3 linked regions of the Anaerocolumna chitinilytica genome follow. The main gene of each other region encodes a partner of the protein of the gene in region 3 in a complex. Links are inferred from orthologs where the notes say so. Each region holds a gene or a part of one and is shown on either strand. Other genes may lie near its edges.

What was found.
Region 1: bsdcttw_RS14680 (region 3) and rny share a complex: the UniProt entries of both Bacillus subtilis proteins name them as parts of the possible RNA degradosome complex. The link is inferred for Anaerocolumna chitinilytica from one-to-one orthologs.
Region 2: bsdcttw_RS14680 (region 3) and pfkA share a complex: the UniProt entries of both Bacillus subtilis proteins name them as parts of the possible RNA degradosome complex. The link is inferred for Anaerocolumna chitinilytica from one-to-one orthologs.

Annotation. Positions count from the first base shown.
Region 1 is NZ_AP023368.1:3,744,676-3,754,718, reverse strand. The notes cover bases 3,803-6,705. They hold rny (ribonuclease Y), read left to right. Parts: upstream 3,803-4,448; coding sequence 4,449-5,963; downstream 5,964-6,705. Other genes in these bases: proC (pyrroline-5-carboxylate reductase), read left to right, coding at 6,437-6,705; miaB (tRNA (N6-isopentenyl adenosine(37)-C2)-methylthiotransferase MiaB), read left to right, coding at 3,803-4,222. Also shown: bsdcttw_RS16420 (DUF896 domain-containing protein), read left to right, coding at 15-224; bsdcttw_RS16415 (5-formyltetrahydrofolate cyclo-ligase), read left to right, coding at 224-793; bsdcttw_RS16410 (glutamate-5-semialdehyde dehydrogenase), read left to right, coding at 875-2,119; bsdcttw_RS16405 (hypothetical protein), read left to right, coding at 2,149-2,655; more of miaB, read left to right, coding at 2,774-3,802; more of proC, read left to right, coding at 6,706-7,237; bsdcttw_RS16385 (NUDIX hydrolase), read left to right, coding at 7,360-7,902; bsdcttw_RS16380 (stage II sporulation protein M), read left to right, coding at 7,987-8,595; bsdcttw_RS16375 (tyrosine recombinase), read left to right, coding at 8,693-9,577; bsdcttw_RS16370 (fibronectin type III domain-containing protein), read left to right, coding at 9,930-10,043. UniProt on the Bacillus subtilis protein: Endoribonuclease that initiates mRNA decay. Initiates the decay of all SAM-dependent riboswitches, such as yitJ riboswitch. Involved in processing of the gapA operon mRNA, it cleaves between cggR and gapA.
Region 2 is NZ_AP023368.1:4,869,613-4,879,661, reverse strand. Bases 6,024-8,932 are described here. They hold pfkA (6-phosphofructokinase), read left to right. Parts: upstream 6,024-6,945; coding sequence 6,946-7,920; downstream 7,921-8,932. Other genes in these bases: bsdcttw_RS21235 (ABC transporter ATP-binding protein), read left to right, coding at 8,042-8,932; bsdcttw_RS21245 (DNA polymerase III subunit alpha), read left to right, coding at 6,024-6,909. In the rest of the region: RNase adapter RapZ, read left to right, coding at 1-75; DNA-binding protein WhiA, read left to right, coding at 79-1,065; bsdcttw_RS21255 (HPr family phosphocarrier protein), read left to right, coding at 1,040-1,294; bsdcttw_RS21250 (polysaccharide deacetylase family protein), read left to right, coding at 1,752-3,170; more of bsdcttw_RS21245, read left to right, coding at 3,421-6,023; more of bsdcttw_RS21235, read left to right, coding at 8,933-9,796; bsdcttw_RS21230 (Cof-type HAD-IIB family hydrolase), read left to right, coding at 9,839-10,049. UniProt on the Bacillus subtilis protein: Catalyzes the phosphorylation of D-fructose 6-phosphate to fructose 1,6-bisphosphate by ATP, the first committing step of glycolysis.
Region 3 is NZ_AP023368.1:3,351,847-3,361,913, reverse strand. The notes cover bases 4,674-7,600. They hold bsdcttw_RS14680 (polyribonucleotide nucleotidyltransferase), read left to right. Parts: upstream 4,674-5,056; coding sequence 5,057-7,144; downstream 7,145-7,600. Other genes in these bases: bsdcttw_RS14675 (DNA glycosylase AlkZ-like family protein), read left to right, coding at 7,572-7,600; srtB (class B sortase), read right to left, coding at 4,674-4,674. Also shown: bsdcttw_RS14700 (endospore germination permease), read left to right, coding at 1-1,229; bsdcttw_RS14695 (hypothetical protein), read right to left, coding at 1,629-2,321; bsdcttw_RS14690 (DegV family protein), read left to right, coding at 2,750-3,598; more of srtB, read right to left, coding at 3,616-4,673; more of bsdcttw_RS14675, read left to right, coding at 7,601-8,756; bsdcttw_RS14670 (M16 family metallopeptidase), read left to right, coding at 8,892-10,067. UniProt on the Bacillus subtilis protein: Involved in mRNA degradation. Catalyzes the phosphorolysis of single-stranded polyribonucleotides processively in the 3'- to 5'-direction. Necessary for competence development in Bacillus subtilis.

The sequences.
Region 1 (10,043 bases), 390 kb from region 3 along the record:
TAAAAGGAGCATACATGGAAGAATCAAGGTTAGCAAGAATCAATCAATTATATAAAAAATCCCAGGAGGAAGGCCTGACAGAAGAAGAAAAAGCGGAACAGGCAGAACTTCGAAGTGAATATATACAGTCTGTTAGAAATAATTTAAGAGGAACACTTAACAATATATCCTTATTAAACCCGGATGGAACAGTGACTGAGCTTTCAAAAAAGGAAAAAAACTAATGACAAAAGATGAAATAAGGCAGGAAATAAAACAGCAGAAAGAAAGGCTGACAAAGGAACAGATTACAGCTAAGAGTGAAATTATAGTGCATCAATTTACTACGTTAGCTGAATACTGTAATTGCAGTCAGATTATCCTTTATGCTGCCTTTAACCAGGAAGTGAATACTCTGCCTTTAATCAATCAGGCTTTAAGAGATGGTAAGAAAGTAGCTTTACCGAAAGTAATGGGTAAGGAGATTGAATTCTTTTATATAACAGCTTTTTCTGAGACTGCTGTAAGCACCATGGGAATACCGGAACCGGATCCCCTGAAAAAAATTGAGCTATTAGCAGACAGTACCAATCTAATACTGGTACCCGGTCTAGCATTTGACCGCAAGGGGAATCGAATCGGTTATGGTAAAAGTTATTATGATGCCTATTTTACTGCTAATTCCGGTAAGGCGAAGTTTTTAAAAATAGCTTTGGCATATGACTTTCAAGTATATGATAATATTCCGGCTGAAAGTCATGATGTGAAGATAGATTGGCTAATTACTGAAAACTGTTCAGAGAAATTAGTTTGAAAAATGGATTATCATGCGTTGGGGTAGGGGTACTTTAATAATTGCTTTAAGGGCACTTGAATAGAAGGAAAGGGTGATTACATGGAACTACTGGAGATTGGGCAAAGAGCTAAAAAGGCAGCAGCTGTTTTGAACACTCTGAGTCAGGAAAGAAAAATTAAAGGATTACAAGTTGCTTCTTACGCGTTGAAAAATCACAAGGATGAGATTCTGCTGGCGAATCAGGAGGATGTAAAAAAGGCGAAAGCAAATGGTATGTCGGAAGCTTTAGTTGACAGACTTACCTTAAATGCGGCAAGAATTGATGCCATGGCAGAGGGACTTCTGGAGATTTCATCTTTGGAAGATCCGATAGGAGAAGTTATCTCAATGAAGGAAAGGCCGAACGGACTGGTAATCGGGCAAAAAAGGGTTCCAATAGGTGTCATCGGTATTATTTATGAATCCAGGCCTAATGTTACGGCAGATGCCTTTGGTTTATGTTTTAAGACCAGCAATGCGGTAATATTAAAAGGAGGCAGTGATGCTCTTAATTCTAACATTGCAATTGTAAAGATTATTAGGGAAGCATTAACCACCAGTGATATAACAGAGGATGCCATACAGTTAGTGGAAGACACCAGCAGGGAAACTGCCAAAGAACTGATGCGACTGAATAAATACATCAACCTGCTGATACCAAGAGGCGGTGCAGGCTTGATTAAAACAGTGGTGGAAAACAGTACAATTCCAGTGATTGAAACCGGAACCGGCAATTGTCATGTCTATGTGGACGAATCAGCTGATTTTGATATGGCACTGCGCATTATACATAATGCCAAAACCCAAAGACTTGGAGTATGTAATGCCTGTGAATCTCTTGTTGTACACAGCGGTGTTATGGATGCATTTTTACCATTATTATATAACATGTTAACGGATAATCATGTAGTAATCAGAGCAGATGAAAGAGCCAGAGCAGTTTGTTCTGGAATGGAAGCGGCTACGGAAGATGATTTCGGAAGAGAATACCTGGATCGTTTGATTTCCTTAAAAATTGTAGACTCCATAGAGGAAGCCATAGAACATATCAATAATTATAATACAGGACATTCCGAATCTATTATTACAAAGGATTATAATAATTCAATGAAATTTTTAAATGAAATTGATGCGGCAGCTGTGTATGTCAATGTATCCACCCGTTTTACAGATGGAGGCGAATTCGGATTTGGGGCTGAAATCGGTATAAGTACCCAAAAACTGCATGCCAGAGGCCCTATGGGACTTCTCGCACTAACTTCAACTAAATACATTATTTTCGGAAACGGTCAGATTAGGCCTTAACTAGTAGAGAATGACATAATGAGTGAAATGTGAAAGTGAGATTGATGAGAAGGCTTGAAAGACTGTTGAAGAAATGCAGGAAATTGAAAGAACCGGGAGCAGGGACTGCTCAAGAGTATAATGATAACCTCAGGCAATTAGGTTATCAATTGTTAGAACTATATATTAAAGGAAAAATTAGTATCGAAGATGATATTATTCAGATAGCGGCGGAGGCTGACCAGCTAAATATCAGCGGTTTTATTAAAGAAGCGGGAAAATATTTCTCGTATAAAAAGAATAATGGAGAAAATGCAAAGTTTTCAGAAGCCATTGCTTCCTGTTTGATGGATTTTTACAATATTGTCGTAGAGTCTGATAATGGGTACCATGTGAGTTATTATTACTATAGAGGAGATAATAAGCCCCAGGGGGTACCTGGGGCTTTGTCGGATTTAATACTAAAATTATTCGGAATATGTTATGAATATGAAATCGATATTGAAACAGTTATGACAGAGAAATACGAGCTGTGTAAGAAAAATTATTTAAATTAAGGGGTGAGTGGTTTACCACATGACATTATACTCTAAGTGTTGTAATTTAGGCTTGTATAAGCTATAATTTTAGGTTGTGGCACCTAAAAATAAGTATTTTGAAAGTAGAGAATAGAAAATGAGCAGTTTACTTATGAATCTTGATGAGATAGATTTGGAGGGCAAGGAACCTCTTACAGAACCTGAGCGTCAGTATTATTTTATGGCAAAGTGCAGAAAGTGGGTAAGACACAAGGAAAAGGAACTAAACAGAGCCTTAACCTTTTCAGTAGTTACTTTTGGCTGCCAGATGAATGCGAAGGATTCAGAAAAACTTGCCGGTATTCTTGAGAAGATCGGGTATGTACAGGTAGAAGGAGAAGAAGTGGATTTTGTGGTCTATAACACCTGTACAGTAAGGGAGAACGCCAATACCAGAGTATATGGAAGATTGGGTTATCTTAACGGTCTGAAAAGAAAAAATCCTAACATGATGATTGCACTCTGCGGCTGTATGATGCAGGAAGATGCGGTAGTGGATAAAATTAAGAAAAGCTATCGTTTTGTAGATATGATATTTGGTACCCACAATATCTTTAAACTGGCAGAGCTTATGGATACCAGACTACACTCAAAAACCATGATAATTGATATTTGGAAGGATACAAATCTGATTGTAGAGGATCTTCCCAGTGAGCGAAAATATTCTTTTAAAGCAGGCGTTAATATAATGTACGGCTGCAATAATTTCTGCAGTTACTGCATCGTGCCTTATGTACGAGGAAGAGAAAGAAGCAGAAATCCTGAAGATATCATAAAGGAAGTCAGGGAATTAGTAGCAGACGGTGTAATTGAGATTATGCTATTGGGTCAGAATGTGAATTCCTATGGTAAGAATCTGAAGGAACCCATAAGTTTTGCTGAACTTTTAGTGCAGCTGGAACAGATTGAGGGACTTAAGAGAATACGTTTTATGACCTCCCACCCGAAGGATTTATCGGATGAATTAATAGAAGTGATGAAGAATTCCAAGAAAATATGCAGACATCTGCACCTTCCGGTACAATCCGGAAGTACGGATATCTTAAAGAAAATGAATCGGAATTATACAAAGGAATCTTACCTTAAGGTAGCGGAGAAAATAAAGACTGCTATGCCGGACATTTCACTCACTACAGATATTATTGTGGGTTTTCCGGGTGAGACAGAAGAAGATTTCCTTGAAACACTTGATGTGGTAAAGAAAGTCCGTTATGACAGTGCCTACACCTTCCTTTATTCCAAACGTTCGGGAACACCTGCTTGTGTGATGGAAAATCAGGTGGAAGACCCAGTGGCAAAGGAGCGCTTTGACCGGCTTTTAAAAACTGTTCAGGAAATTGCAGGAGAACTGACCGGTAAATTGGAAGGCATGGTGGAGGAAGTTCTGGTAGAAGAGGTTAATACCCAGGATTCTTCCTTTTTAACAGGAAGGTTAAGCAATAATACGCTGGTTCATTTTAAAGGAAGTGATGAGCTCATCGGCAAGTTAGTTTCTGTTAAATTGTCACAATGCAAAGGATTCTATTATTTTGGAGAATTAATATAGGATTAATAGACTTTTTCCCCCTTGTTTGAATCGTGTAACTTTTTGTATTTCTTTTGATTATTTTCGTTGAAATATGACATAATGCATAAAAATTTAATGGGGATACTTGACATTGTCATGAAAACAGTATAAAATTTATATGTTGTATATTTGTACAATGAAAATTCAATAAGGAGGTGCTCCAGTGCAGGATATATTACCTATAATAGCAAGTATATTAGTTACCCTGCTCATCGCTGTTCCTCTTGTCTGGAAATTTGCTATTTCCTACCATGTTAAGGTTGTAGAAGCTAAGATTGGTTCTGCTGAGGAAAAAGCAAGGGAAATCATAGATGAAGCTTTAAAAACAGCTGAAACTAAGAAAAGAGAAGCCTTACTTGAAGCAAAGGAAGAGTCTTTAAAGACTAAGAATGAGTTAGAGAAGGAAACCAAGGAAAGACGAGCAGAAGTTCAACGATATGAGAAAAGGGTTCTGTCAAAGGAAGAAACCTTAGACAGAAAGATCGAAGCACTTGAGAAGAAAGAATCCAGACTTTCTGCAAAAGAAGCTGAGCTTGATAAAATCAAGGTAGAAGCAGAAGCACTACATGCACAGCAGCTGCAGGAACTGGAGAAAATTTCAGGACTTACCTCCGAACAAGCGAAAGAATATCTTTTAAAAACAGTTGAAGACGAAGTAAAACATGAAACTGCAATGTTAGTTAAGGAACTTGAAAGCAAAGCAAAAGAAGAAGCAGACAAAAAGGCAAAGGACTATGTTGTTACCGCTATTCAGAAATGCGCAGCAGATCATGTTGCGGAAACTACTATATCCGTTGTACAGCTTCCGAATGACGAGATGAAAGGAAGGATAATAGGAAGGGAAGGAAGAAATATCCGTACCTTAGAAACCCTTACAGGAGTAGATCTAATTATAGATGATACCCCAGAGGCTGTTATTTTATCCGGCTTCGATCCTATCAGAAGAGAAGTGGCAAGAATTGCCCTTGAAAAGCTGATTGTAGATGGAAGAATTCATCCTGCCAGAATTGAAGAGATGGTGGAAAAGGCTCAAAAGGAAGTTGAAGTCATGATTCGTGAAGAAGGTGAAGCGGCAACTCTAGAAGTTGGTGTTCATGGAATTCATCCAGAACTTGTCAGACTTCTCGGTAAGATGAAGTTCCGTACAAGTTATGGACAAAATGCTTTAAAACATTCGATTGAAGTAGCTCAGTTATCCGGATTACTTGCCGGAGAGATAGGCGTAGATATCAGAATGGCAAAGAGAGCCGGATTACTGCATGATATTGGTAAATCTGTTGACCATGAGATGGAAGGCTCACATATTCAAATTGGTGTTGATTTATGCAGAAAGTATAAGGAATCAGCGATTGTTATTAATGCAGTGGAATCACATCATGGTGATGTTGAACCCGAATCCTTAATCGCTTGTATTGTACAGGCTGCGGACACCATTTCAGCTGCGAGACCAGGTGCTAGAAGAGAAACATTAGAAACATACACAAACAGATTGAAACAATTAGAAGATATCTCCAATAGCTTTAAGGGAGTAGATAAGTCATTCGCAATACAAGCAGGCAGAGAAGTTCGTATTATGGTAGTGCCGGAACAGATTTCCGATGCAGACATGATATTACTTGCCCGCGATGTATCTAAACAGATTGAATCTGAACTGGAATATCCGGGTCAGATTAAAGTAAATGTAATCAGGGAATCAAGGGTTACAGATTACGCAAAATAATAAGAATTATAGATGGCCGAAATTCCGGTAAAAGGAATTTCGCCATCTTTTTTTAATGGAAAATAATTTAATGAGTTAAACTGATGAAGCCAGTATGAGGGACGGACGATGACCGGAAGGTTCGTTTTAAAACTTGGTTACTCGAGATTCTAATTCCACTAAATCGCCAGGAAACGTAACTGGCAGTCAAAAAGGTGCCAAACTCGCTGAAACATCGCGGGAGCGGATGGGTTCTGCGCTCAAACAGTGGCATCTGTTTTTCTAGTTACGTTTCCTGCCGCTTAAGTGTCATAAAGAATCTCTCGAGACGAAGTTTTAAAACAAACCTTCCGGTCATCTGTTTATCTATAATATTGGTTTTATGAGGTTGCCTGTGTAAGCATATTCTTTCTTGCATAATAGGGAGTTATATACTACAATTACTAATAAATTCTTTGGAATTAAGAGACGAATTAGATAAAGGAGGCAGTCGAATGGATAAGGTAGGATTTATCGGAGCGGGTAATATGGGACTCCCGATGATTTTGGGAGCTGTAAAAGTGTTTGGAACAGAATCTATTCTTTTTACAACGAAAAGAGAAGAAAGAAAAGTAGTGGTTCATAAGGAAACGGGAGCAGATTATGCATGGAATAATAAAACATTGGTGGAATCATGTAAATATGTTGTGCTTGCTGTGAAACCGCAGTTTTTTGGGGATGTTTATAGGGATATAAAGGACAGTCTGACAGAGGAGCATATTGTTATCTCCATTGCTGCCGGTATTACGATAGAGTCTATGAAACAGGCTCTTGGGGAGCACATCCGTGTGGTTAGGTCCATGCCGAATACACCGGCTCTCGTAGGAGAAGGAATGTCTGCTGTGTGCTTTTCAAAGGACGGGTATAGTGAGTCGGAAAAGGAATGGATTGACCGGTTTTTTAATTCCTTTGGTAAATATGAAGTGTTTGAGGAAAGTCTTATGAATTCCATCGTTTGTGCCAGCGGTAGCTCCCCCGCATATGTTTATATGTTTATTGAAGCTCTGGCAGACAGTGCTGTTAAATATGGTATTCCAAGAGATAAGGCTTATAAACTTACGGCTCAGACAGTACTTGGTGCTGCAAAGATGATCTTGGAGACAGGTGAACATCCGGGTAAGTTAAAGGACCAGGTCTGCTCACCGGGCGGTACGACAATTGCAGCAGTAGAAGCTCTGGAGGAGTATGGTTTTCGTAATGCTATTATGAAAGCCTCGGATGCTTGTTATGAAAGAGCGGTATCGCTTAATAAATAAACATGGGATATTATGTTAAAAAACAGTTATCAACATAATATTCACGAAAGAGTCCGTGGAAAAAGAGAGAACATTTTCGCTTTGATTTTAAATATGAGCTAAAGTGCATCATGGAGGGTTAAATGGAAAAGAGAGAATACAAGAGGCTAAAAAGAACTTTATGCCATAAAGGGCACATTATAGATTTTTATACGGACACCATGGAATTACCAAATGGGAAAACCGCCGAATGGGATTTTATCGGACACAAAGGAGCTGCAGCTATTGTGCCCGTAACCGACGAAGGAAAGATATTAATGGTTAGACAATATCGTAATGCGGTGGAAGAGTATACCCTTGAAATTCCAGCAGGAGGACTAAATCCAGGAGAGGATATGAAGACTTGTGCAGCCAGAGAATTAGAAGAAGAAACCGGATATAGGGCTGAGCATACAGAGCATTTGCTGGATCTTTATACTACGGTAGCCTTCTGCAATGAAAAAATCGGTATCTATTTCACAGAACATCTAATACCCTCAAAACAGCATTTAGATGAAGATGAATTTGTAACGATTGAAAGCTACTCAATAGATGAACTTGTGAACTTTATTTTTACCGGGCAGATTAAAGATGCGAAAACCATTGCGGCTATTCTGGCTTATAAGACAAAAAAAGAGATGAAGTAACCTTAGCATACTATTTCAGATACGGGCATTATTTTTACAATAGTCTCATATGCTATTTTATAGACAATAGTATCAGGTGCCGGTATGAACTTTTTAAAACAGCAATTGCATAGATTAGGGGAAATAAAAACAGGCTTGTTATTGGCAGCTTTTGGAGCAGTACTTGGTGTAGTTTTTGCAAGGGTTTTTAAAAGCTTTTATTGGGGAAATATTAATATCTTAAATACGGAGTACCTTACACAGATAAAGGATACACCTATTAATTATTCAGAACTTTTAAAGTATGTTTATTGGGATATTTTTAAAAGTTATATAATACTTTGGATGGTTTGCATTACCACCTTTGGCATTCCTTTTATAGCCCTATGTCTTACCTATTTCGGATTCCAAAGCAGTTTTTTTATTTCGGTCATTTTAATGAAATTTAAAGTAAAAGGAATTCTCCTTATTATAGGTTATACCTTTCCCCAGTATTTAATTTACATACCGGTGATTTTTATTAGCTTTCGCCTGGCTTTTTGGCTTAATAAAAGCTTGCGTTACGATAACCTGGGCAAGAAGGGAAAAAGAGAAAAGACCACTAAATATCTTGCCCTGGCGGTACTTTTAGGAGTAGTACTTGCAGCAGGCGGATTATCGGAAGCATACATTGGTTCGTTTGTTTTAAGAAAGATATTGAATATTTTCTTATAGGAATATATTTTTAATTGCAATTCCCAAATTCAACAATTATAATGAGAATATGAAGAGGAAACGTTGTTCTGATAATTGATTGAAGGAGAATTGCTGTATGAAGGCTGAACTGCAGGAATTTATTACATATATGAAAGAAGTAAAAAATGCAAGTGTAAACACTTGCCTGTCTTATCGAAATGATTTGACAAAGTTAGTGAATTATATGTACAAGCAGAATATAACCGAGGAGGACAAACTGAGCGAAACCAGTCTGAATTCTTATGTATTGACACTGGAGAAGGAAGGAATGTCTCCCGCTACTGTATCAAGAAATATCGCATCGATTAAGGCATTTGTATTATATCTGATAAAAAAAGGTAAGTTAAACCACGATCCTACAGAGCGGATGAAATCACCAAAGGTAGAAAAGAAGCCTCATTCATCCCTTTCGGCGGAAGAAGTCAACGGGCTTTTGGAACAGCCGGATCCTGATACTGTAAAGGGAATGAGAGATAAAGCAATGCTGGAGCTGTTATATGCCACAGGTATCAGAGTGACAGAGCTCATCTCCATTAAACTGGAGGATCTTAATTTAAAGAACCGTTTTCTTCGCTGCTGCAACAGTAAGAAAGAGCGATTAATCCCTTTCGGGAATATGGCAAAGCATGCACTTGAGAATTATTTTAATATTGGCAGACCGGCTTTAGTAGGAGAAGTCAAGACGGATTTCCTGTTTACGAATCTGTCAGGAGAACCCATGAGCAGACAAGGCTTTTGGAAGATTATGAAAGCTTATGGGAGAAATGCAGGGATTGCCATGGAAATCACCCCTCAGATCTTAAGAAATTCCTTTGCGGCGCATATGATAGCAAATGGAGCAGATTTAAAGAGTATTCAGGAATTCCTAGGACATGCAGATGTTACCACTACCCAGTATTATGTACAGGGAACAGATAAGAAGCTTACCAAGGTATATTCTGACACACATCCAAGAGCTTAAAGATATCCATATAGGCATAATTCTACTTTGATATTGAAATGAAAGAGATAAGTTATGAGGTCATAGGGGATGATGTGTGGTAACAGGGTAGAATTTGCGATGAATATGAATAAACAATAACAGAAATATCAAGAAGCTGTGACACTAAATATTAGTGCGCAGCTTTTTTGACTGTAAAAAATAAATTCGAAACCTTGAAAAGTATGGAATTTATTAAGTGAAAATAATTATTGGAATTATGCTCCTCTATTTTTAAGTAGTTGTTTGCTTTATAATTAAAGGGACCATTCATTTTAAGAGTGGGAATGTTTGTGACTAAGAAAGCAAATTTAAAACTTGATAGGGGAATTTTATGGGATCATATAGAATACTTAGAAAATCATTCGGAATGTTATTAATCGTAATACTTTTAGTTGTACAAATTTTTAGTAGTTCCGTACAGGCAGATACAGGATATGATAAAACA
Region 2 (10,049 bases), 1.5 Mb from region 3 along the record:
TTTATGATGCTTAAAAGTCTGAAATACGGATTAAAGGTCGAACACCGGGACATTGAGAAAGATGCAAGGAGATAAGCCATGTCATTTTCCAAGGAAGTTAAGGATGAGTTGTCCAGACAGCTAAATCCTGCCAGACATTGTATGATAGCTGAAATCGCGGCGGTAATCAGCCTTTGCGGACGGGTACTTATCAATGATAAAGATTGCATTACTTTGAAAATTCATACAGAAAATATAACTGTTGCAAGAAAGTACTTTACATTAATAAAGAAAACATTTAATATAAATACAGAAATTTCAATCAGACAAAACTCTTATCTTAAGATGAGTAAGATGTATACCTTAAGTATTGGAAGCCATGAGGATGCTGTCCGTATATTAAAAGCGACGAAACTTATAGATGATTCCATGGAAATCGGTGAAAATCTTTCTTCTATTAACAATCTTGTTATTCAGAATGTCTGCTGTAAGAGAGCTTTTATCAGAGGCGCATTCTTAGCTTCCGGTTCCATCAGCGATCCGGAAAAAACATATCATTTTGAAATTGTTGCTCCTAATGAGGACAAGGCAATTCAATTAAGGGACATTATTCACAGCTTTTCGGTGGATGCGAAGATAGTTATTAGAAAGAAGTACTATGTTGTATATGTCAAAGATGGTTCTCAGATAGTTGATTTGCTAAATATTATGGAGGCACATGTGGCACTCATGAATTTAGAAAATGTACGCATACTAAAAGAGATGAGAAATTCTATTAACCGTCAGGTGAATTGTGAAGCAGCCAATATTAACAAAACAGTTATGGCAGCCTCCAAGCAGTTAGATGATATCAGATATTTAAAAAACACTGTGGGACTTTCTGAGCTGGCAGAAGGACTGGAGGAAATTGCAGAACTCCGGTTAGAATATCCGGAAAGTTCTTTGAAGGAATTAGGTGCATTGCTTAATCCGCCTATAGGTAAATCAGGTGTTAACCATAGATTGAGGAAACTTAGTATATTAGCTGATAACTTAAGGGAACAAAAGGAGGAAGGAAATTATGGTAACAAAGAAAATATTGATTAATATTCCAACAGGGTTGGAGGCAAGACCGGTTGCATTACTTGTGCAGGTTGCCAGTCAATATGAAAGCAGTATCTATGTTGAATGCGAGGAGAAAAAGGTAAACGCTAAGAGCATCATGGGGATGATGAGTCTTGGACTTGCTGCGGGGGAAGAAGTTACTGTTATTGCAGAAGGCGCAGACGAAGAAGTAGCAATGGAGAATATCGAAAAATACTTAAGCAGTAAATAATCCGTATTCTTATGAAGAGAGAAAACAGACAGCAAAAACTGTTGATGATATGGTGAATCTACGAAGAGAGATATTATACCGAGAGCGTTATTTGGTATAATATCTCTCTTCGTAGTTAAACGGATACCGGAATTTTTTATTTCGAATAAGCTCATTTGGCTCATATATCTGAGGTATTAGAAGTTGGATATTCTATATACTAGAATCATAGATGGTAAACCATAACAAAATTTCTTAATTTTGTAATAATTTATAGAAAATTGTGAGAAAAACATCATATTAATGTAATAAAAGCTTAAACATTATTAACCAAACCTATGCTATAATAAGTTTAAATGTATAAATAACAGGAAAAAATATCTATTATAACTAATACATAAAATGGGATACTAACTATAAGGTTTAATTATTACCACTGTCTTAAAGGAAAATTATATTCCAGAAAGGAAGTCATAAGATGAAGGGGCAAAAAGGCTCATATTTGAACAATAAACCAAAGAGAAGATACAGTAAGCTGATATTATTAGCAGTAGAAGCTGTATTAATATGTGCCGTTGTTGCAGGGTACTTTATTTTTATGAGAGACTTTGTTCATAAAAAGGATGGAAATTCTGTAAAACAGGAACAGAATGCCTCCGGGGGCAAGAACACTTCAGGGAAAGGCGATACCAAAGTTTCCACTACTCCTACCCCTACTGAATTGACGGAAGAAGAAAAACGGGAAAAGGAAGCAGCAGAGCTTTTAAAACAAGCAGATGCCTATGCTGTGCAATATGATTACGATAAAGCGATTTCATTGGTTAAAGGATTTGAAAATTACACACAGGTCAAGGTATTAAATGATGCCCTAAGCGGTTATGAAGAAAAGAAAAGCACCTTGAAACGCTTTGGAGCTTATGATTCTGCTGACCAGATAAACCATTTATTTTTTCATATATTAGTTGCCGATGACAGTAAAGCCTTCGACGGAGATTACAGGCAGAAAGGCTATAATTATTATATGACCACCATACCGGAGTTCAATGCCATGCTCGAACAGCTTTATGACCAGGGGTATGTATTGGTGCAGCTCCATGATGTGGCGAAGAAAGTAAAGAACAAGGATGGCAGTGAGAGTTTTGAACCGGGGGATATTATGTTGCCGCCGGATAAGAAGCCGCTAGTGATATCTCAGGATGATGTCAATTACTATGAATATATGAAGGAAGACGGTTTTGCCAGGAGAATTATACTGGATAAGGATAATAACCCCACTACCGAGATGCTGATGGATGATGGTTCTGTAAGTGTCGGGGATTATGATATGGTACCTCTTTTGGAGAAGTTTGTTAAAGAACATCCCGATTTCTCCTATAAGGGAGCAAAGGGAATTCTTGCTCTAACCGGATACGAGGGGGCACTGGGCTATCGAACCAATGATGCAAACTCTCCCTCCTATAAACAGGATCAGAAAACTGTGAAAAAGATTGTAAAAGTCATGAAGGAAAAAGGCTGGGAATTCGCCTCCCATAGTTACGGTCACAGAGATATGGGGAAAGCAACTTACGCCTTTACCATAAAGGATACCGACCGCTGGGAGAAAGAGGTGGGAAGTCTGATTGGTCCAACGGATATCTACATCTTCCCTTTTGGTATAGATATTGAGACTACTATGGGGCATTACAGCAGCAAGAAATTCGAATACCTGAAAAAATCAGGCTTTGATTACTTCTGTGGTGTTTACAAAGCTCCCTGGATGCAGATAAAGAGTGATTATGTAAGGATGACAAGAAGACCTATGGACGGAGAAGCTATGCTGAAATTCCCGGAAAGGTTAAAGGACCTATTCGATTTAAGCAAGGTAATTGATCCTAACAGGCCAAAGTGGGAAGATTAAAAATATAATAGCTTATATAATTCCGGCAAAGAGCAAAGTTTGGCTCTTTGCCGGTTCTTTTTCAAGGTAAAATTGCTTAAATCCATTTTTAAATGGTATCTGTTGGCATCCTCCCTTTCCAAAGATTACAGTAGGCAGTAGAAGTAAGATGTGGTATGATAATAACTGAATTATTGCTTGATAAATTTTATATTAAACAATCAAAAGGAACAACGTTTACAGAGAAGTGGTTTTAGAAGGGAATGGTAATATGAGTTTTACCCATTTGCATTTACATACAGAATACAGTCTGCTGGATGGTTCCGGCAAGATAAAAGAGATGGTGGCAAGAATCAAGGAACTTGGCATGGACAGTATGGCCATAACCGATCATGGTGTTATGTACGGCGTCATTGATTTTTATAAAGCCTGTAAGGCCGAGGGAATTAAGCCTATCATTGGCTGCGAGGTTTATGTGGCTCCCGGTTCCCGTTTTGATAGGGAAGCAGGTGCTTCTGATGAGAGATACTACCATCTTATATTGTTGGCAGAGAATAACATAGGTTATCAAAATCTGATGAAAATTGTATCAGCAGGTTTTTTAGAGGGCTTTTACTATAAGCCCCGTGTTGACTATGAAATACTGGAGAAATACAGTGAGGGACTGATTGCCCTTAGTGCCTGTCTTGCAGGTGAAGTGGCAAATTATCTTCGAAAAGGCTTTTATGAGGAAGCCAAGAGGGCAGCATACCATTATCAACAGATCTTCGGCGAAGGTAACTTCTTTTTAGAGCTGCAGGATCATGGCATATCTGAGCAGGCAGATGTTAACCAGGGACTTCTTCGGTTAAGCAGTGAAACCGGTATTGGGTTAGTTGCTACCAATGATGTGCATTATACCATGGAAAGTGATGCCCAGGCTCATGATATTCTTTTATGCATTCAAACCCAGAAGAAGGTCTCCGATGAGAACCGAATGAGGTATGAAGGGGGGCAGTATTTTATTAAGTCCGAGGAAGAGATGAAAAAGCTCTTTCCCTATGCTCTTAATGCTTTGGAAAATACCCATAAAATTGCAGAAAGATGTAATGTAACCATAGAATTCGGCGATTATAAGCTGCCGAAATTTGACGTGCCCGCAGGGTTTGGAGCCTTAGAGTATCTTAAGAAGTTATGCTATGAAGGCCTTAAGGAGAGATATCCGGAATCCTTTGAGGAACTCCTAGACAGATTGAACTACGAAATAGATACGATCTCAAATATGGGTTTTGTAGATTACTTTTTAATCGTAGGGGATTTTATAAAGTATGCCAGGGACAATGACATCAGCGTAGGACCGGGACGAGGCAGTGCTGCCGGAAGCCTTGTTTCTTACTCTCTTGGGATAACCAATATTGATCCTATCAAATATAATCTGCTCTTTGAAAGATTTTTAAATCCGGAACGACTTACCATGCCCGATATTGATATTGACTTCTGTTATGAAAGAAGACAGGAAGTTATCGATTATGTTGTTCGAAAGTATGGTAAAGACCGTGTGGTACAGATTGTAACCTTTGGAACTATGGCCGCCAGAGCGGTAATCCGTGATGTGGGAAGAGCTATGGATTTAGGCTATGCCAGAGTAGATACCGTAGCTAAGATGATACCGATGGAACTTGGTATTACCATTGGACGAGCGCTGGAAATCAACAGAGAATTAAAAGACCTATACGATTCCGATGAGGAAATTCGTTATTTAATTGATATGTCTTTGCGTCTCGAAGGACTGCCTAGGCATACCTCCATGCATGCAGCTGGAGTAGTAATCAGTAAAGCGCCGGTTGTAGAATATGTGCCGGTATCCAGAGCATCCGATGAATCCGTTACTACCCAATTTACAATGACTACGCTGGAAGAGCTGGGACTCTTAAAGATGGACTTTCTGGGACTTCGTACCCTGACAGTCATCCAAAATGCAGTCCGCCTCCTCAATAAAAAACGTAGTAAAGAAGACTTACTGGATATTGATAAGATAGATTATGATGATGCAGCCGTATACGCAATGATAGCTTCCGGAAAAACAGAAGGTGTATTCCAGCTTGAAAGCTCCGGAATGAAGAGCTTCATGAAGGAACTAAAACCCAGAAACATGGAGGATATTATAGCGGGTATCTCCCTTTACAGACCGGGTCCTATGGATTTCATACCGAAATACATTAAGGGAAAGAACAGTGAAGGCAATATATTGTATGAATGCCCTCAGCTGGAGCCGATTCTTGCACCGACTTATGGCTGTATCGTATACCAGGAGCAGGTTATGCAGATTGTAAGGGATCTGGCAGGCTACAGCTATGGAAGAAGTGATTTGGTGCGTCGTGCCATGTCAAAGAAAAAAGCATCGGTAATGGAAAAGGAAAGGTATAACTTTGTCTACGGCAATGAAGAAGAAGGAGTACCGGGCTGTATGAAGAATGGAATATCGGAAACGGTGGCAAACCATATCTTCGATGAAATGACAGACTTTGCAAAGTATGCCTTTAATAAGTCCCATGCAGCGGCTTATGCAGTGGTTTCCTACCAAACCGCCTATTTGAAATGTTATTACCCCGTAGAGTTTATGGCAGCCTTGTTAACTTCTGTTATTGATAGCGCAGGCAAAGTGGCAGAATATATTTTTACCTGCCGCCAGATGGGAATTAAGATATTACCTCCTGATATTAACGAAGGAGACGCGACATTCTCGGTATCCGATGGTGCAATTCGTTATGGGCTTTCTGCTATTAAAGGCCTTGGAAGGCCAGTTATTGAAAGTGTGGTAAGAGAGAGGGAAGCAGCAGGTCCCTTCACCTCCCTGAAGGATTTTGCTGAGAGACTCTCCGGTAAAGAGGTTAACAAACGAACAGTAGAAAGCTTTATCAAATCCGGTGCCTTTGACAGTCTTCCCGGAACCAGAAAGCAAAAGATGATGGTATATGTTCAGGTATTGGATGAAGTAGCACAGAATAAAAAGAGAAATCTGACCGGACAACTTTCCTTTTTTGATTTTGCGGAGGAAGAAGATAAACAGGAACTGGAGATTAATTATCCTGATATAGGAGAATACTTAAAAGAGCAGCTACTGGCTCTGGAAAAAGAGGTTATGGGTATATACGTCAGCGGACATCCTCTTGAAAGCTACGAAGAACTATTAAAAAAGAATGTCACCCATTCTACCCTTGACTTTGCACTAGACGAAGAAACCGGAGAAGCTAAGGTAGAGGATGGCGGAACCGCTGTGGTTGGTGGTATCATAACCGGTAAGACTATAAAAACTACGCGAAATAATTCCATGATGGCCTTTATCACCTTGGAGGACATGGCTGGAGCAGTTGAGATAATCCTTTTCCCGAAGGATTATGAGAAGTATAAAATGGATATATACGAGGATAATAAAATACTGGTTAAAGGAAAGATTGCTGTAGAAGAAGAAAAAGCAGCCAAACTTATCTGCCAGGAAATTGTACCTTTTGCGGACAACCCAAGGGAAGTATGGATTAAGTATAAAGATAAAGACAGTTTTGTACAAGATGAACAAAGACTTTATGGGATTTTAAGCCAATTTGATGGCAAGGATCAGGTGTGTATTTATCTGGAATGTGAAAAAGCCATAAAACAGCTTCCCAAATCGAAAAGTATTAAGGCAGAAGATGTATTACTTACGAAGCTATGCGAAACTTATGGACAGGATAATATTAAAGTAGTAGAAAAGAGTATTGAAAAAGCCAGAAAAAAGGGGTAAAATAAAAAAGATTGAAGTTTCTTGGAGGTGAACGATATGGCTAATGGAATAAAAACAATAGGAGTACTTACAAGCGGTGGAGATGCCCCTGGTATGAACGCAGCCATCAGAGCAGTTGTTAGAACGGCCCTGGCGAGCGGATTAAATGTAAAAGGTATACGCAGAGGCTTCAGCGGTTTATTAGAAGAAGATATCGTAGAAATGGATGCTAAGAGTGTATCCGATATTATACAGCGCGGTGGTACTGTACTCTATACTGCAAGAAGTAAGGAATTTATGACTTCAGAGGGTCAGGATAAAGGCGCAGCTATCTGCAGAAAGCATGGCATTGACGGAGTAGTAGTAATTGGTGGAGACGGTTCTTTTCAGGGAGCAGAAAAACTTGCTGCCAGAGGAATTAATACCATCGGACTTCCCGGAACCATTGACCTTGATATTGCCTGCACCGATTATACCATCGGTTTTGATACAGCGGTTAATACAGCTATGGAGGCAATCGATAAGGTCAGAGATACCTCAACTTCTCACGAAAGATGCAGTATCATAGAAGTTATGGGTAGAAATGCCGGTTACATTGCTTTATGGTGCGGTATTGCCAACGGAGCAGAGGATATTCTGATTCCTGAAAGATATGACCACAATGAACAGAGAATTATAGATAGTATCGTACAAAGAAAGAAGTTAGGAAAGAAACACCATATCATAGTAAATGCAGAAGGTATTGGTGATTCCTACGGAATGGCAAAGAGAATCGAAGCCGCTACCGGAATTGAAACAAGAGCAACGATTATCGGACATATTCAGCGTGGTGGAAGCCCTACCTGTATGGACAGAATGTATGCATCTGCTATGGGCTCTATAGCGGTTGACTTACTTTGCAAAGGTGCCAGCAACCGTGTAGTAGGTTACAGAGACGGCAAATTTGTAGATTACGATATTGAAGAAGCACTGGCAATGAAGAAAGATGTTGACCAGTATCTGTATGATATGGCTAAGAAATTATCTCAATAATACATTAAATAGCGGATGAAAGCCCGACCAATTAGCACTTTCTAAAATTAGGTGTTGCCAATGGGTCGGGCTTTTATTATGATTATAATAGTTTAATAAATGGAAAGGCAAAGGTAATAAAATGAGTTCCAGAGCAAAAAAATTTATATCCTACTATAAACCTTATAAATTACTGTTTTTTTCCGATATGTTTTTTGCACTTACGGCAGCGGCTTTATCTCTTATCTATCCTCTGATTGTAAGATACATAACCAATGACCTGCTGGGAAAATATGATATTTCACAGGTGTTTGCAACTGTTATAAAGCTTGCCTTTGTGATGATAGGATTAGCAATACTTGAATTTGTATCAAACTTCTATATTGCTTATCAGGGGCATGTGATGGGAGCCAAGATGGAGTATGATATGCGAAATGATATCTTTGAGCATTATCAGAAGCTCTCCTTTAATTTTTATGACAATCAGAAGACGGGACAGCTGATGTCCAGAATAACCAACGATTTATTTGATATAACAGAGCTGTGCCATCACGGTCCGGAGGATATCGTCATCTCCATCATCAAGTTTGTAGGTGCATTTGTTATTTTAATCCGAATTAATCTTCCGATTACATTAATCGTATTTGCTTTTATTCCGATAATGTTCACTTTTGCTTACCATATGCAGCATAAGATGAACAGGGCCTTCCGCCGTAATAGGGATAGAATTTCAGAAATAAATGCACAGATAGAAGATAACCTGTCGGGTATCCGTGTGGTAAAATCCTTTGCCAATGAAAAACGTGAAATTGACAAGTTCCACGACGGAAACAGGAGGTTTGTTGAAAGTAAAAGAGACAGTTATTGGCAGATGGCAACTTTTCATTCCGGTCTTGGAATGTGCACTACCTTTATCAATATCGCTGTAATTGTGGGAGGAGCGGTCTTCATTGCAAAAGATATTATTGCCCTATCCGACCTTCTGACTTTCCTGCTCTATATTAATAATATAATTGAACCGGTAAGAAAACTTATTAACTTTACTGAGCAGTTCCAGAACGGCATTACGGGTTTTGACAGGTTCATGGAGATTATGGATATACAGCCGGATATTGTGGATAAGAAAGATGCCATTGGCCTAAAGGATGTAAAAGGGGATATAGAATTTAAAAATGTATCCTTCCGTTATAATGAAACAAAATCAGAGGTATTTAAAAACATTGATTTAAAGGTGAATGCCGGTGAGTATGTAGCACTGGTTGGACCTTCCGGAGCAGGAAAGACCACCCTTTGCAGCCTTATTCCAAGGTTCTATGAGGTGGCGGAAGGAGAAATCCTGCTGGATGGAAAAGATATTAGAGATATCAAACTTCGGTCCCTGCGTAAAAATATTGGTATTGTACAGCAGGAGGTCTATCTGTTTGCCGGTAATGTAATGGATAATATTCGTTACGGTAACCTGGAAGCAACGGATGAAGAAATCATTGAAGCTGCGAAAAATGCCAATGCTCATGAGTTTATTATGGAACTGCCGGATGGTTACAATACTTATATTGGACAGAGAGGTGTTAAATTGTCCGGCGGTCAGAAACAGCGTATCAGCATTGCCAGAGTATTTCTTAAGAACCCTCCGGTGCTTATCTTTGATGAAGCAACTTCGGCTCTGGACAACGAAAGTGAGAAGATTGTACAGGAGTCCTTAGAAAAGCTTGCAAAGAACAGAACCACCTTTGTAATAGCTCACAGGCTTTCTACTATTCGAAATGCGGGTAATATTATAGTTCTTACAGAAGAAGGAATTGCAGAACGCGGCACTCATGCACAGTTGTTAGAACAAGACGGTGTATATGCCGGACTTTATCGATTAACGCAGAATGCGGCGCAGATATTAGGATAATGACAGCCAGGAGTTGAAGATAATGACAAGGAGAAAGACAAAATGAATCAGAAGATAATATTTTTTGATATAGACGGTACTCTCCATGATTCGGAATTAGGGGTTACAGAGCTTACGAAACAGGCAATAAAAGAACTGCTTAAGAACGGTCATATTCCCGTAATCTGTACAGGAAGAGCCAGAATCATGGTCCCTGATTATCTGATGGAGATGGGTTTCTCCGGAATCGTAGCTGGAGCCGGTACTTTTGTGG
Region 3 (10,067 bases):
AGCAGTTTTATTATTTTTTCAAAAAATATATGATGTATATCGGAATGCCCCAGTCACTGATTCTTCCATTCCTGGTGGCTTGCACCGGTAAACTTAAGAAATTTATAAATAAAAAGGCAATTATCAATACCATGTTTGCCATTGTAATAACGGCGGGTGCATTCACCTTAACCGGCTGTAGTGATATGACAGAGATAGAAGACAAGAATTTTATTCAGGCTGTGGGGATTGATACGGAGGGGAAAGACATGATCAAGGTTTATTATATCCTGCCTGACCTCCAGGCTCTGACAGAACAAGGAGCGGAAGACCCAAAGAAATTAAAACTGTCTTTTTCGGATAAGGATTTCACGGAAATTGAACAAGATTATGGACTTGAGAATAATAAGAGACTTGATTTCAGCCAGCTAAAAGCCGTCATACTGGGGAACGGAATTGCAAAAGATAAAGAGAAAATGGATGCCTTCCTAACTTATGTGGAAAATAAGTATGAATTTGGAAGAAACACTCCGATATTCCTGGCGGAAAATACAGCCAAGGAAATAATGGACCTGAACAGCAATATTGAAGGGGGTATCGGGGATTTTCTGGCCCAGTTAAGCCGTATCAATCTAAAAAATAACGGTATTAAAGAAATTGATGCCGGGGACCTGATCCTTGCCAGAAACGAAGGAAATATGAATATTGTCATTCCAATGCTGCGTGCCGAAGAGACGAAAATGAGAGTCTCAGGCATTGGTATTTACTCCGCAGGAACAGTGCAGCTGCATGCCACGGAGAAGGAGAGTGATTTTATCTATTTTGCTTCCGGTTTCGGAAAGAATAAGATTCTTTATCTTCCGGAAACAAATGAAGATGAACTTCCCAAGTACGTATTAAAGATTAACCGAATCACAAGAACAATGGAATTTCGTAATGCAGACGGGAAGCCATATCTTAATATGATTATTGAAGGGAACGCCTCAATACAGAAAGGGCTTGCCAAAAAGGAAGATGAGGCTAGAAACGAAGATATTAAAAAAATTGAAGAGGAATGCAATGACTACGTCAAGAAAAATATACAAAAGACAATAACGGCAATCTGTATAAACGAAAAGTTGGACTATTTGAATCTTTACCGAATGACCGGATACCGAAACAAAAGTTTATGGCTGGAATACAAAGATGATCCGGAGAAGTTCCTGGAGAATATAACGATTAATTTGAAGGTTAATTTTCATATACAGTAAAAGGTGATAGAGACCGTTTCAAATTCTGTGTTTTAGATATTTTGGAGCCTTAATTATTTTAATAAACCCATGAAATGCCGTAAAGGCTGGAACCCTTGCCTTGACTGCATTTCATTGGCTTTTGTGTATTATAATTAAGCCCCAAATAAGATATGCTGTAAAATGGGTTTACACGAAACTATAAACAGACCCAGGTGATAGTTCAACCACGTGATTAACACATGAAAATTCTATGGTTACTTTCATTTTCAATGTTTTTTATAATATACGGTTTGAATAATTAAGGATTCATTCTAAAATACGACGCAGAATACCGCAGTATAGGGCAGTATTCTACGTCACAACATGTTTTCAAAACGACATAAAGAAACAAATGCAGAAAGAAAACTATGAGATGCTTCATTTCTGATTGGATAGCCGATTCTTTAAGGAGTTATAAACAATGAGGTTATAGGCCTTAAATGTTAAGGAATTCTTTTCTAAGGAAGGAAATTCGCCGTTATCCGACCAAACCACTGTAACCATCCTTGCATTTTGAGTAAATGTATCCCAATTCTCAGCAGTCAATCCGGGCTGAAAAGGTTCCCAATGGTCTCTGTAATTTTCATTTTCTTTTTCAGGCAGATATTTGATTACAGGTTCATCAGCCCAAAATTTCAAGTGTTCGGATTCAGAGTATTCTCTCACTGGTATTATACCTTCTATTACTTGATATTGATCATAGATAGTAACATTAGATATTGTTTTGCCATATGCTTTTTGCATTTTTTTCAATACATTATTCATATCCGTATTGTCGGGATAGGTTACATTCACCGCACAAAGCACCGGATTTCCATCTTTTAAATCTATGAAACTAAAGATGATCTCAGAAGTCTTTTCACCGAATAATTTATATCCTTTAAGTGTAAACCCTAAACCTTCTTCAAAATAACTGGTATCCTTTTTGCTTATCTTGTATGCGTCCAATGTTTCTTTCATGCTCATGCCCCATTTTGTTTTGGGGAATTCAGGATAATTACTATCTGCTTTCTTACTGCATGAGCACAGCAGTATTACGGCAAGAAATAGGATTAATAAGACCTTCTTCATATCATTTTCTCCCCCCTTAAATAAATCCAATAATAGTTGCTTTATATTTATTAATAATATCATATGCTTTATAGCAGAGGTAATAATAAAATTGAAAAATTACTGATATTACCAATTCGCGCTAATTTTACTCTACTAAATACATAATGTCAATGTTAAGTTTCGTATTCATCTATGTTAATGCAGCATCAAACCATATTTTTATTAGTTTATCTTAACTAATTTTGCAGCCCTTTCCTAGGGAGTTTTTTTCTTGTAAAATAATAAGTATATGTGATATTATAGAGATTAGATGATAAATATTGAATTTGTGAAAGCAGCATAAAACTAACTAGTTTGTGCTGTTTTTGCTAGTGTTTCTATATTTATAAGCAAAGTAAAAAATAAAAATGAAACATGATAGAACGGAATGTGAAAGGATAGGCATTATGATTAAGATTATAGCTGACAGTACCTGTGATCTATCAAAAGAACTTCTGGAAAAATACGATATAACAATTTTGCCTTTATGTGTTATTATGGGTGAAAATACATATCTGGATGGAGTGAACATAAAAAAAGAAGAGATATTTACTTGGGCGGAAAGGGAAAACAGCTTGCCAAAGACAGCGGCACCTTCCCTAGAAGGAGCTGTGGAGATATTATCACCCTTTGTAAAGAATAACATGGATATCCTGTTCTTTGGCATATCGGAGGAGATGTCTTCCTCCTGCAACGTGGTGCGTCTGGCAGGAGAATATCTGGATTATAAGAACATACATATTATAAATTCACAGAATCTCTCTACCGGAATTGGATTGCAGATATTAAAAGCTGCTGAAATGGCCCTTGAAGGTTATAATATTCAGGATATAAAAGCATATATTACAGAAACTATGAGCGAGAAGGTGAGAGCCAGTTTTGTAGTGGATACTCTTACCTATCTGCATATGGGCGGAAGATGTTCCTCCGTCGCGGCACTCTTTGGAAATGTATTGCAGCTAAAACCTATGATTGCCGTTAAACATGGGATAATGGGTGTTGATAAAAAGTACAGAGGTACAAATCATAAGGCTCTACTAAGTTATTTTAAGGATCTTATTCCGGAACTATTAGAGGCGGATCCAGAGCGGATATTTATAACTCATTCCGGTTGTGATGATGAAATTGTGGAGAGCCTGTATCAGGAAATAGAAAAGCTTAATGTATTTAAAAATATTTATGTAACCCAAGCCGGAGCGGTTATTTCCAGTCATTGCGGCCCTAAGACCCTGGGTATATTGTATGTTGAAAAATAAAGAGGGTACTTCATACCTTAAGGTTTACGGTACCAATCAATCTGACCTGCCTCTAATGCTTCTTTGAAAGAAGAAGTCTTTGGGGCAGTTCCTCCGTAATTCTTATACCAGCTGGCAGGATAGAGAATAGAAGGATTCTTTGCCGCATTTTCTACCGGAACCTGAGGGTCTTCATTCTCCCTGACTTTTCTAGCCACAATGATTGTCCTGTAATTGTCAAGTTCATAGGAACAGGTGGAGAGGGTAATAATCTGATCCTTTTCATTTAGATCGACGGGAAGATTATAGATGGAACGGACTCTAAGCTGGTACAAGAAGTCCAGAAAATCAGCATCATCCTGAAAATCAGCCCTGGTAAAGTTAAAGAAATCATCATTTATATCAGCATCGGCTTTGAAGATCGAAAATATCTTCCACTGGCCTTTCTGATAGAGGGTATTAAAGGTAATAACGGAGTGCTGCCTATAATAATCAATATCATTGTATTTAATAAGATAATGGAACATGTTGTCAGAGGACTTCATGTTATGACCATACAATACCATATTTCTTGTGTTATTCTCAACAGAGGAGTTTACATCCAAAAAGATACTGCCGGCCTTGTCTGTCTGCCGGTTGATATTTCTGTGCAGGTAGTATTCCGGGTCCTCTTTGCTGGATTGAAGCACAGGATAATCAATGTTTGTACCGTCAATGGTAAGCCAACCCTTTACATCACTGTTAATGGAGAGCAGTGCAGAAAATTCTTTCAGGCGGCCCTCCTTATCATAAAGGCTGTCGGAATCGGCTGGGGAACTGCTGTCAGAAGCAGAGATTGCTGAGTCAGAGGAAGCAGCCTCTGCCGAAGGGGTTATGGAACTGTCAGCACTTTTAGTTCCATTCTTTAATTCTTCCTTTTCGATTTCTTCTTTTGATGCTTCATAAAGGTTCCTGGCTTCGGTAACCGCTTTTTGGGAAATATATGGTCGTAGTATCAGTTCATACCCTAAGTAAACAGCAGATACCAGAAAAACACCAAGGGAAATATAGCGTATTACTTTAATAATATTATTTTTATGAATAGTCTTATTTTTCATACAAACCTCCGTGTGAATATTCAATCTTTGATTAAATATTCCTGAATCTGAAGCTAAAAAAACAGTTTTTTGTTTTTTCAACAAAGAAGTGCTCTTTATTATGTATTTATGTTGATATTATACAATATTTTTCTGTACATGGGAAACACTAATAATAAGAATTTGGATTTATAATTCTTCTTATATATATAGACCTTGGCACATGAAAAATTTAGTAGTAATTTAAACTTATAAGTGCTATAATATGACGAAGCAGGTTTTTTATGCCAACATGCCAGAGATCGTCTCCGAGACTTCTGAAAAGGGCATCGGCTTTTGATTCGGTGGATTTTTCAGTAGTTTCGGCATCTTTGGCAAATTTATCAATAAAGGAGTATAATTCATGTACAAAAGTTTTTCCATGGAGCTTGCCGGAAGAACACTTACCGTTGATGTAGGCAGAGTGGCAGCTCAGGCAAATGGTGCAGCATTTATGCACTACGGTGATACCGTTGTTTTATCAACAGCAACAGCATCTGACAAACCAAGAGAGGGAATAGACTTTTTCCCGTTAAGCGTTGAATATGAAGAAAAATTATATGCAGTAGGAAAAATTCCCGGAGGTTTTATCAAAAGGGAAGGAAAAGCTTCTGAAAATGCAATTCTTACCTCACGTGTCATCGACAGGCCCATGAGACCTCTTTTTCCCAAGGATTACAGAAATGATGTAACCCTTAATAATCTTGTAATGTGTGTGGACCAGGACTGTAGCCCTGAGCTTACCGCTATGCTTGGTTCCGCTATCGCAACGGCAATATCCGATATTCCCTTTGACGGACCGACAGCTTCAACTATGGTTGGTATGGTTGATGGTGAACTTGTCTTTAATCCGACCAGTGCACAAAGAGAAAAGTCTACGTTAAGCTTAACCGTAGCTTCTACAAAAGAAAAAGTTATCATGATTGAAGCCGGTGCTTATGAATTACCGGAAGATAAGATGATTGAAGCAATTTTTGCAGCTCATGAATTAAACCAGAAAGTTATTGCTTTTATTGAGACAATCGTTGCTGACTGCGGTAAAGAGAAACACGCTTATATTAAATGTGATACACCGGAAGAGCTCTATGCAGATATGGTGGCTTTCATTACTCCTGAGGCAATGGAAGAAGCAGTTTTTACCGATGTGAAGCAGGTAAGAGAAGGCAATATCCGTGAAATTACCGATAAGCTTACAGAGCGTTACCAGGAAACACATCCGGAATGGATACCGTTACTTGGTGAAGCAATATATAAATTCGAGAAGAAAACCGTACGTAAGATGATTCTAAAGGATCATAAACGTCCTGATGGCCGTGAAATTACACAGATAAGACATCTGGCAGCAGAAGTTGATATTCTTCCAAGAACTCATGGCTCCGCTATGTTTACCAGAGGACAGACACAGGTTCTTACCATAACAACATTAGGTGCTCTTGCAGAAATTCAGAAGTTAGACGGAATTGATGAAAATGAGAAGACGAAACGTTATATGCACCATTATAACTTCCCTTCCTACTCTGTAGGTGAGACAAAACCTTCCAGAGGACCGGGAAGAAGAGAGATAGGACATGGCGCTTTGGCAGAGAGAGCGTTAGTTCCGGTATTGCCAAGCGAAGAAGAGTTCCCTTATGCAATCCGTACCGTATCCGAAGTATTAGAATCCAATGGCTCCACTTCTCAGGGAAGTATCTGTGCTTCAACACTTTCTCTTATGGCAGCAGGTGTTCCTATTAAGAGCATGGTAGCAGGTATTTCCGTAGGTCTTGTTACCGGTGAATCAGATGATGACTACATTATCCTTACCGATATTCAAGGTCTTGAAGATTTCTTTGGGGATATGGACTTTAAAGTAGCCGGAACCCATAAAGGTATTACTGCAATACAGATGGATATTAAGATTCATGGTTTGACAAGAGAGATTATTGAGAAGGCTATCAGACGTACAAAAGAAGCAAGAACCTATATTCTGGATGATATTATGGCACCTTGTATCAGCAGTCCTCGTTCTGAAGTTGGACCTTATTCACCTAAGATTGTTCAGATTAAGATCGATCCTGCCAAGATTGGTGATGTTGTTGGACAAAGAGGAAAAACGATTAATGCTATTATTGACCAGACCGGTGTTAAGATTGACATTACCGATGACGGTGCCGTATCCGTATGTGGTGTTGATTCTGACAGCATTCAGAAAGCAATTAAGTTGATACAGACAATCGTTGCAGACTTTGAAGAAGGACAGATTTTCGAAGGTAAAGTTGTTAGTATCAAAGAATTTGGAGCTTTTATTGAATTTGCACCGGGCAAAGAAGGTATGGTTCACATTTCCAAGATTTCTAAGGAGAGAATTGATAAAGTAGAGGATGTTCTTACTCTTGGAGATGTTGTTAAGGTTGTATGCCTTGGTAAAGATAAAATGGGCAGAATCAGCTTTAGTATAAAGGATGTTAAGTGATAAGCAGTTAACAATTTAATAATTGTTTGATAAAAAGAAGCAGTCTATTAATTCTTGCGACACATGGTTTATTTACCATATGTACAGAATCAACAGGCTGCTTTTTTGACATAGATAGACATTATTCAGGATTATAGTTTTATGATATAGGAATCTAACTTGATAATTAATAGAACAATCTGTTCGTATTCACTTCTTTACTAGTTAGGATACTGTACAAAAGGACCCTCATTAAGATATCGGGTTGAAGAAAATTGGGCTTGTAAAATACTGCCATAGGTATTATAATTTGTAAAAGAACAGATGTTCTTATTGGAACAGCTGTTCTACTGATTTTAGGACAAGCTTTTGTATGTAACGAATAAAGCTGATAATATGTAACGAATAAAGCTGATAAAAAGACAATGGAAGAGGAAAGGGAGAATATATGAAGCAATATTATCTATCCAGAAAAGAAGCAAGAAGGTTGCTGCTGATGAAACAAGGCCTCCTTGGGGAACACCGTTTTCACGGAGAGGAAGGAATTACTTCTTATATTAAGCAGGCAGGCTGTATTCAGTTTGACCCTGTTGACGTATGCGGTAAGAATCCAGAGCTGGTACTGCAGTCAAGAATTAAGGGTTTTCAAAAAGAAATGTTATATAAACTGTTATATCAGGACCGCGTACTGATAGATTATTTTGATAAGAACCTTTCCATATTTTTAACAGAAGATTTTCGATACTTTGAAAGAACAAGAAAGCGTATGGCTGAAAATGCCTGGTTTCAAAGGGAAGTCAATGCACTTGCACCGGTTATTCTAAAGAAGATGAAAGAAGTTGGTCCAATCAGTTCAAAGGATATAAAGACAGGGGAGAGCGTTGATTGGTATTGGGGAATGAATACCAGCTTATCAAGAATCGCTCTTGAGAATCTTTATTTTGCCGGAGAATTGATTATCCATCATAAAAAGGGCTCGAATAAGTATTATGCACCTGCAAAAGAGTATTTGGGGAAAGAATATAAACGCAGGGACCCTTTAAAGGAAGATTATGATCATTATAAATGGAGAGTATTAAGAAGAATATCCGGTGTGGGACTGCTTTGGAATAAGCCTTCCGATGCCTGGCTAGGTATCAAGAATCTTAAGGCCTCGGACAGGGAGAAAATATTTGGTGAGTTATTGGAAAAAGGTAAAATAGTTAAGCTAAATGTAGAAGAGATAAAGGATCCCTTGTATTGTATGAAAGAGGATATTAAGTTATTAAGTAGTGCGAAGGAATCCTGTACTGAAAGAACAGAATTATTGGCACCACTTGACAATATGCTCTGGGATAGAAAGCTTATTCAAAGTCTCTTTGATTTTGATTATAAATGGGAGATCTATACCCCCCTTGATAAACGGAAATATGGGCATTATGTGCTTCCTATCTTATCTGACGACGATATTATTGGCAGAGGTGAATTTATATTAAACCGTAAGAAAAAAGCGCTGGACGTAAAGCGGATATGGCTGGAAGAAGGCAGGAATTGGGATAAGTATCAGGAAGGTGTAAAAGGTGCAGCGTATCATCTGGCGGAATTCAATGGTGTGACAGAAGTAAACTTTGACAAGGATTTTGTTCAGTATTAGCATTACACAATATGAAAGAAAAGATTAAAAATACAAATAATGTAAATAAATAAACACATTGGATTTTTCACTGTTGTATAATAACTGCAATGATGATACAATTGAATTTATCGATTATCAGAAAGGTTGAAATTAATGGTAAATACCAGGAAATTATCCAATGGAATAACTGTTGTATTGGAAGCAATGCCATATCTAAGAAGTGCGGCATTAGGGATATGGGTTAAGGTAGGTTCTTCCAATGAGAATGCTAAGAATAACGGGATTTCACATATAATTGAGCATATGCTCTTTAAAGGAACAGAAAACAGGAGTGCAAAGCAGATTGCAGATGAAATGGCTAAAATAGGAGGAGATATTAATGCCTATACCAGTAAGGAATGTACATCCTTTTATGCGGTAACCTTGGACGAGCATCTACCTATTGCAATTGATATATTAGGAGATATGTTTAATAACTCTCTTTTTGAAGAAAACTCATTTCAAAAGGAAAAGGGGGTTATCATAGAAGAAATTGATATGTATGATGATTCACCGGAGGATCTGGTTCATGAAATGCTTCAGATGAAAGTCTGGGACAAGCATCCTCTGGGGTATCAGATTTCAGGGTCGAAAGAAACAGTAAAAAATATCACCAGAGCGGAAGTAGTGGAATTTATGAAAAAGCACTATGTAACTCAGAATATGGTGATATCTGTAGCGGGTAATTATAAGGAAGATGAAATTATGGAACGGTTAGAGCTGAATTTCAGTAAGATACCATCCGGTGAAAAATCAGTAATAGCCCCCGCACCTACTTATGAATCTACATTCTATGTAAAAGACAAAGACGTGGAGCAGCTCCATCTGAATATGGCTTATGAATCGATTCAATCAGATGCAAGTGAAAAATATATACTTACTGTTCTGAATTCAGTGTTCGGCGGAAGTATAAATTCCAGATTATTTCAGGAAATCAGAGAAAACCTTGGTTTAACCTATACAATATATTCCTATGGAAGCTCATATTCCAAAGCAGGACTTTTTCATATATACGGTGCTATGAATCCTTCTCAATTAAAACCAGTCATAAATAATATTTTTCAGATTATTGATGATATCAAAGAGAACGGGATTACGGATGAAGAACTCTCGATGTGTAAGGAGCAGATAAAAACGGAACTTATACTGGGCGATGAGACTGCAAAGAATCGTATGAACAGCAATGGAAAGGCAATGCTTTTCCGAGGATATATTATACCTTTAGAAGAAATTATCGAGAAGGTGAATGCTGTAACCAGAGAAGAAATCAAACAGTTTGCAGCCAAATAT